One region of the Capilliphycus salinus ALCB114379 genome, then DNA from elsewhere that is predicted to be linked to it. Evidence: riboswitches for the same ligand, from Rfam matches in the RefSeq annotation. Region 1 holds a riboswitch; the other holds the start of a gene.
What was found. A riboswitch is a leader RNA that binds a small molecule or an ion and turns the genes downstream of it on or off. The one in region 1 is predicted to bind cobalamin.

Region 1 (4,213 bases):
AAAAGGCTTGAAAACGGGCGGGAATTAACCCCAAACGAATCACCCAATCTAAAACTTGGTCGTAAAGCGTGGCATCTCCAATTCCAATCTTTTTAATATTGGCTTCGGCTTGGGTTTTCCAGCCTTGTTCCTCAATTTCTCGCGCCGTTTGTAACAGTTCGTCGGCGGTAATCTCACTCCGCCAAAACGACTCTAAAGCTTTTTTAACTTCGCGATTTTTACCAATACGAGGATATCCGAGTGTAGAGGTGGTAATTGCCATTGAATCTCCTTTTATTGTTGAGAGAATACTTGAGAACGTCTTCAGTTGAGACTTTCTTTAAACTTCAGAATTTTTGACCGCAACCGGGGGGACGGTAGCCCGACTGAGAAGGAACGGTTTGAATGATTAGCCCCATAAATAGACTGTGAATCGCCGATAAACTCATCGCCCAAACCGCATCTTTTACAAAAATTCGCCACAATATTTCTGCGGTAAAACCATGTCCGCCCATCAAATCCGCAATCAGTACAATACTGCCTTCAAACAGGGCATAACCGCCCACAATTGCCACAATTAACCAAATGAGATAACCCCAAAAGTTAATCCGGCTAAATCGGGGTCTGAGGGTAATTAATCCCGTCACAATGATTGTACCGATTCCCATTACCAAACCCCAGGTAAACAATTCTTTTGTTTGAGGATATTGGCGGATGGTAAAACCATACAATTGATTGGCAAACCAAATCATTAAAGCGGTGAATATCGCTTTTTTGCGGGGGAGAGTATTGCCAGTAACAGCCGCAAACCCAACTAAAGGAACGTGGGGATAAATTACACTGCTGAAGCTGCCAATTCCGACTAGGAAAAACGACCAACTATCACCTTTGGCGATGGCATTCCAAGCCGCTTCCCAGAGGCTTGAACTGCCTGAAGGAAAGGGTTTAATTGATTCCGAATGGAGAATGAAAGAGCGTTCAAAACGCTTGACATCAGATCTCATCTTTTCTCCTATTTAGAGGAGAGTGAGGCGATAGAAAATCTCTGGACTCACTCTTATATTTTATCTTAATTTCGAGAAACCGTTTGACGATTTTTTAACAGCCATTTGCCGATAATTCCGAAAGTAATTAACCCCAAAATTGAGGATGGTTCGGGAATAGCTGCCGCATGAATTACCCCAATTGCTTCTAAATCAAAACCGCCAGAACCCGGAATTGGAGTTTGCCAGGGGTCATAAATCGGATTGCCTTGGGAGTCCAAGAAAGCGCCGTTCCCCGGAATATCAACGATGCGAACATAATTGATATTATTCAGGTCAATTTCTCCGGAAAAAGTTGCCAGAGAATCCGTCAGTACATCCAGGTCAAAAGGAGTTCCCCAAGAACTTTGAACAAATTCTTCGTCGGAAATCACAACCCCATTATTAACGTGTTTTCCCGCCAAATTATAAACCTGGGTTGCATCCAATTGTCCGAAGGGTTCGAGGGGGTTTTGAGTCAGAGAAATACTGGGAAACCGCAGAAAATCAGTCCCGTTACTGGAAACTTCCACATAAGCTAATTCGGCGAAAAGGTTGCCCGTTTCTGCAAACCCAATTCCATTTTCAAATACGGCAAAATCGGCCCCCGCTTTATTTACAATAGGCTTGTCAAAGGTTAAAGTAATTTGACCGGGAGAAACGCCTGCTGCAATTTGTTCGGCGGTTAATTCTCCCAAAGAGGCAATCCCGTCAAAAGCGGCTGTAACCGGCCCCAAGGTTTTCTCTGGGGTTAACCATCGTTCTTCGACTCCCGGCGTGGGTTGATAGTCTATAAATTCTGTCGCCCAACCCACAAATATCGGGTTAATACTATTATTCTGCGTCACCAAACCTTCACCATCAGAACCGATAAATCCTGGAATGCCGGAGTCTATTTTTCCGGGGTCGGATGTTGACCCAGAAAAGGTTGCGGCTGCCGCTTCGTGGGCGGTTAAGGTTAGCAGAAATAGGGTCAAAAATGAGCCAATATTTTGAACCCATGACAAATTTTTCATTTGAGTTTTTCCTTTGAAAATTTCTTGAGTTTGACTAATCGTTAACTTCGGCAAAAGTTAACTAACTTACCGATTGAGTTGGGGTGGAACGCAAGCAATAATTCGCTGTTTTAGGAGTTCGGGTCGTTCTTTTCTGGGCAATTTTCCATCCGGTTTTAGATAATATTTGCTGGCACATTCTAGGATTGAATGTGCCGCATCCGGGGAGGAAAGATTTCCAAATAAATAGGTGGGTTTTTGGGACGCAGAAAAAGCAACGACACAGGAACGTTTGCAAGCGCTCATGCAGGTAACGGGTTCAATTGAAAATTCAGCTTTCAACTCCCAAGTTTCGGAAAGTTGAGACAGTTGCTGATGCAATTTTTCCCCGCCACTTTCCCCAACGCGCTGGTTTCCTTTCCAGACACTCGCACAGGCCGTGCAGACAAAAATTGTGTGTTTAGTCATTAGAAATTGTCGGGCGAACCTAACCGGAACACCCTATTTTTTGGGAAGAATTGACCATCTAGAAACTAACTCCAATTTCGTTAGTTCGTGCAATCGAAATAGGCAATATTGACCTCAAAAAAATTGAGGCGATTCTTCTTTTTTGCAAATTGCCATCGCAGCTTATTCTGGAGGTTTTTCCCGCTCCAAACCAGTGCTGTGACTCAGATGAAAACGTAACGTATCGAATTGTAAAAAGACTAATCCAAACACTATCTGTACCTCGCAGACGCGCAAATAAAACACTATCAATCGGCGGGCATTCTGACTCAGAACCTTGAATTAAGATTCATCACAGTTGCGGGACAGCGACGGATTTGCACCGAACTTTCCCCCTTGCGTCTAATGGCTGATCCCCATTAGAACCGATAGGCGTATGATATCACATCTGTGAGATTTTGGACAAATTTTTATTTAATAATTAAAAAAAGATTTTCTTCTCCCGGTAGGAGAACGGTCGGGGATGAGGTTCTGACCCTCGAAAGAAGAATCACACAATTAAGTTGAGTGACTTGCCATTATAAATCACTCAACATCGCGTTTAATTTTCTCTAATTTTTGCAGGAAAACTCCTAGAAATTCATCTTTGAACTGTTAATATGAAACCGTGACCGTGTTGGGATCAAAAAGAAGTGGCAGCGCTGCTCCTTGTTCTCCGAGAACAACACCTTCAATAAAGTCCGCCTGAGTTAATCCGGCTTCGCGAGAGCAACTCGGACAAACAATAACTTTTCCTCCATCTTGGATGAACGCTTGCAATTTTTGATGAATATTCAAGTTACTGTTACCTTCGGTTGCGGGAAGTCGCTCTCGATCTACTAAATATACACCCCGCACATTCAAGAATATTGTAGTCGGTTGATGTCCCTTTTTCAAGGCATTATGCGCCAGAGAAATCGCCATATTTGCTGTCCATGTATCATCGGTTGTTAGGTTAACAAACAGTCCTCCTCGCTCCACCTGGTTTTCAGTTGCTTGAGCCGATGTCGTTTCCGATAGAGCGGGTAAATGATTGGCTGTAGCGATGAAACTTGAACCCACTAACCCACTCAAAATTGAAGTTGTCAACAGAGAAAGAAATTTAGATTGCATCGGGTTGGCCTCCGACAATTTCTTCAAAAACAACAAACCCGCCGTCATCAGAACAGCAGGTTGCTAGGCACTGAAAAGTTTCTATCAGCCTTTTTTAGCTGGTTTGAGGACGTATGGAATAACCTTTTCACGGGTTTAACTTAATTATTGAGCGACAAGCCAACCCTGTCAAAAGACGGCCTGTCAAACATTAAAAGACTGTAATATTCACGCAGGCATTTTATAATAATCTTCCCCTCAACAAATTTTCAACTCCTAATGTCTGCTTCTGTGCTTGTTCAATTATTCTTCTATACTGTAATCTCCACTGCAAAGCATTAGAAATCGTTAGATAGCCAAGTTCGGGCGGTTGATTGATAATCCGATCTGCTAATAATTCACGTCCAATTTCATCCAAAGGTAAATTACGTTCCTCTAAAAAAGCAATGATATCATCTTTGTTTCCTTGACGGCGTAGAATCTCTCTTAAACCGTATGTGGTTTGATAGTCTCCGGTGCGTTCCTTTTCTACAAAAATAGCGTGTTGAAAATTTAAAGTCGCAGTCCGAGATTCGTGAATATCGAGTTTTTCATAAGCAAAAACAAGGAGATGATAGCCGAGTCCGTAGATTTTATGAC
Region 2 (4,213 bases), 2.6 Mb from region 1:
ACAAAGTTCGTCGCAACCCCCATGCGGTGAGACTGATTATCGATGGTATGGCCCAAGGTTTACCCATCGCCGCCATTTGTCACGGCCCACAAGTCTTAATAGATGCGGATGTTTTACGAGGTAAACAAGCGACCGGTTTTAAAGCCATTCGCAAAGATATTCAAAATGCCGGGGCGACCTATGTTAACGAACCTGTTGTGGTTGATGGTAACTTAATTACTTCCCGTCAGCCGAGTGATTTAGCCATGTTTACGGTAACATTATTAAGTTACCTCAATTTGGGCATGGAAGGGGTCACGTTACCCGATCCCACCGACCAAACGTTTGAATGGTGGACGCTGGCCGAACAGTGGCAAGGTTCGAGCAAAAATGATATTGTTAATGCGCTCAATACGGCGATCGTGGGCGAACGTTATACTTTAGCCGCTTTTAAAGAGTATAACAAACAAGTTTCTGACCCCGAATTGGTGATTCTTTTCCGAGAAGCCATCGGCACAAAAGAACGTCATATTGAACTGTTAGAAGCCCGTCTGCGGGACTTTGACGAACAGGTAACTTGGCAAGCAATGGGAAGCGAAGCTTTCGCCAAATTGCAAGGTTGGTTACAGTCTAATAGTAGCGATCAAGATTTGATGCGACGGGCTTTAGGCGATATCCAAACCGGTATTATTGATGCTTCTCATTTGTCGGTTCAAATTACCGATCCGGCTACGGCTTTTGTATTACAAGAAATCGAAGAAAATCTTCGTCGTCACGAAGAATTATTTGCCACGTTATATCGGACTCGTTTGGGCGAAAATGTTCAAGCTCCCATGCCTACAACCATCGCAGTGAGTTAAGGGAGTAACTTAAAATTTAGGAAGTTCAGAAAGAATTGAATTAATCTTCTTCTTTCTGCTTCCTAATCTCTAACAACTTAATACGGGAGATTTAGAGATGAATTTACTGGATTTGATTGCATTAGTTTTAGAAACCATTGTCATTGGTATCTTTACCTTACAATGCGTTCAGCATCATTCTCTATTGCGATCGGCTTTAGTTTTACTGGTGGTTTTATTCCTCACCTATAGCAGCAGTCTCGCTGCATTAGCCGCTCCTTATTTCCAGACTATCACCTCACAGAATTATCCGACAAAACATTTTACAGAAAGTAGAATTAACCTCTCTACTCCTCTTGAATTGAATCCAACCGTCGTCGGACAGCATTAATTTAAAATCGCCCGTTCCACCGCAGTAGAATTGAGTTTTCGCCCAATAAAAACTAAACGAGTTTGGCGGAGTTCATCGCTTAACCACAGGCGATCATAAAACGAATCAAAGCGATTTCCCACCCCTTGCAAGACCATTCGCATCGGTTTTTGGGGAACGTGAACAAAGCCTTTTATTCGATAAATTTCCTCTTGTTTGACCAAATCTTGCAATTTTTCAATTAACGTTTTCGGTTCAAAAGCTTGCTCAACGATAAGCTGTACCGAATTAATCTCATCATCATGTTCGTGTTCTTCTTCGTGATCGTGATGAGAGTGACGGCTTTCTAAATTATCTTCTACAGCCGCATTAAAACCCAGTAAAAGATTCGTTTCTACCTCTCCTTGCTGACAGGAAACAACCTTAACACCGGGGGGAAGTTCTTGTTGTAACCATTCTCGAACTTTAGTTAAGGAAGCTGGATCAATTAAATCGGTTTTTGTTAATAAAACCAAATCCGCACAAGCCAACTGATCTTCAAATAACTCCTCAATGGGGGTTTCATGTTCCAAATTCGGATCGGCTTGGCGTTGAGCTTCTAAAGCCTCTAAATCTCCGACTAAAGTGCCGGCAGCCAAAGCTTGAGCATCGACAACCGTCAGCACCCCATCAACCGTTGCATGATTGCGAATTTCCGGCCAACGAAACGCTTGAACCAACGGTTTAGGTAAAGCCAATCCCGAGGTTTCTACCAGTATACAATCAATTTGGTCGCGGCGTTTAAGAAGTTCCTGCATCGTCGGGTAAAATTCCTCTTGAACGGTGCAGCACAAACAGCCATTTGTCAGTTCAACAATGTTATTTTGAGGATTATTTTGAGGGAGTTCGTCGTCTTCGCAAACCTGACAGGAACGCAACAGTTCCCCATCAATTCCCACTTCCCCAAATTCATTAACTAAAACGGCGATTTTACGCCCTTGATTGTTTTGCAAGAGATGACGAACTAAAGTGGTTTTTCCGGCGCCTAAAAATCCGGTAACAACGGTAACGGGTATTTTGTGCATGGTTGGAATTTTTGAAGATTATTTTACTGTTAGTCAGTCGGGTAAGTCCGTTAAAATCTTGATGGAAAGAGTTGCAAATCTAGAACTTCTCGATGTAGCGACCGAAGTTGAAAGGTTAGGCGGTTAATGCAGATCAAATTTAACACTATCTGTACCTCGCAGACGCGCTCAGAGTGGACGGAAACATCGGCGGGCATCCTGACTCAGAGAAGGTTTATCCTCTCGTTACAGTTGCGGGACAGTGCTAGATTTTCACTAGGCTTTCCCCCTTGCATCCAATGGCTGATCCCCATCAGAACCGATATCGTTACAAGAATATCACAATATTATCGCGACTACTCGCTTTGTTTTGTCTAAAACCGATCAGAAAATTTTATCCCAAAGGATGAGGACAAAAGCCGCCTCATCGGAGACTATAGAAGCGTTAGGCGATGTTTGTGGTATCTTTATTCTTGCTGCAACTCGGGCTTTCGCAGGGGGGAGTTGAAGTTAGAGAGATTTTCTGATCGCTATTTTCCCGTTCAACCAGAGGAGGCGCCGTCATCCGATATTGAACAATATCACCCGGATCGGATTTAATTTTTGGCTTGGCTCGACGTTCGAGGTGAGATAATGGAATCACAATCGGCCAGAGTAGGGCTGCGGCTCCCAGAACGATCCAAGAGCTTTTATTCGTCTTTGGAGTGCTTTGGTCTTGGAAGAATTTTCTTAAGCAATGAGCAAAGAAGATCACACCAATTAGAACATAACCTCGAACCAAAAAGGTAAGAATCATCATTTTAAAGTTTAATTCTTTTTATAAATGACAAAACAGAGGCATCGCTCCTCCTTTCTATACCCTATCAATTTTTGGTCGCCATGACTTCCGTTATTATACCGATTTTCCGGGGTCAAATTTCGGTTTGAAGGATGGTGTTTTTCTGTAAATATACTGAGACCCCATATAAACTATTCGGGTAAATTCTCCTGATTTTCTGGGCTAGAAGTGGTCTCCGTCGGAGTAGATGAACTCGGTTGAGTATCGTCTTTGATGTTCACAAAAATATCATAGCGAGTGCTGCGATCGCTGACCACTGCGGCGCTCACCCCTATTGATCGGATCGCATTCACCCACACCGCTTGGGGAGGGGGAAGCTGAGGTAAAGAAAGATTACGGCGATCGAAAGCCCGTTGGACATCGACAAAGAAACTGCCATTATTCGGACTTAATTCCGTGGGAACAGTTTCGCGAAATAGCGGATCTGAGGCGATCGCCGTCTCCGGTTCTGGTAAAATTTGATTGGCAATCGGGGCGCCCAAAGTAGCAAATAACACATTGTTATCCAACCACCCGCGAACCACACTAAATCCGCCGTAGGGAGAAGTCCATTTAACCACAGGTTGGCCATCAACTTGGGTCGATTCTACCCGAAAATCTTTAGACTTCATCGACGCATCCAACTTTTCTAAGGCGGTTTCTGCGGCTTGGCGATCTCTGGTTTCCACCATCAAAGCCAATCCCGCCGAAAACTTTTGGGGGGTTTCTTTATTGGGAACAGCCGGAATTAAAGACAGGGAAAATTCTCCATCCATCCAACTCAAAAAGTCTTGATCCAAGTCCATTTGGGTAGCTTGTTTTAAACTCGATCGCAGGGTTTCGGGATTAAAAGGAGCAATAGGATTAGAAACCGCATCTTTGCTATAATCTTGCCAGAGTCGCTGCAAATTTCCCCCCGCCATCACCATCATCGCATTATTCGGAATCCATTTCAGCATTTCCTGAGATTCGTTTTCAACCGCCAAGGTTTTTTGACTGCTCGGTTTATACCAAGAAATCCCTTTAAAATTAATTCCCCCGGCTTCAAAAATCACACTGCTGACAAACCCTTGATGCTGCTGTAATTTCTCAAGATTTTCAGGCGGAATGGGTTGAGCGGAGGTAAAAGAAGCCACACTCGCGGCGACAGGAATATTCAGATAAA

Region 2: linked by a shared signal. The riboswitch ahead of cobW (cobalamin biosynthesis protein CobW) and the one ahead of ACL6C3_RS19165 (DUF1636 domain-containing protein) in region 1 are both predicted to bind cobalamin.

What each region holds. Positions count from the first base shown of each region.
Region 1 covers NZ_CP178543.1:4,751,251-4,755,463, forward strand. The annotation lists gene metE (5-methyltetrahydropteroyltriglutamate--homocysteine S-methyltransferase) at 1-262, opposite strand, end outside; gene ACL6C3_RS19155 (hypothetical protein) at 327-983, opposite strand; gene ACL6C3_RS19160 (hypothetical protein) at 1,049-2,017, opposite strand; gene ACL6C3_RS19165 (DUF1636 domain-containing protein) at 2,084-2,464, opposite strand; cobalamin riboswitch at 2,740-2,888, opposite strand; gene ACL6C3_RS19170 (DsrE family protein) at 3,098-3,595, opposite strand; gene ACL6C3_RS19175 (restriction endonuclease) at 3,816-4,213, opposite strand, start outside.
Region 2 covers NZ_CP178543.1:7,366,801-7,371,013, reverse strand. The annotation lists gene ACL6C3_RS29985 (DJ-1/PfpI/YhbO family deglycase/protease) at 1-839, shown strand, start outside; gene ACL6C3_RS29980 (hypothetical protein) at 937-1,209, shown strand; gene cobW (cobalamin biosynthesis protein CobW) at 1,206-2,252, opposite strand; gene ACL6C3_RS29970 (hypothetical protein) at 2,251-2,379, shown strand; cobalamin riboswitch at 2,423-2,570, opposite strand; gene ACL6C3_RS29965 (hypothetical protein) at 2,677-3,030, opposite strand; gene ACL6C3_RS29960 (DUF3352 domain-containing protein) at 3,201-4,213, opposite strand, start outside.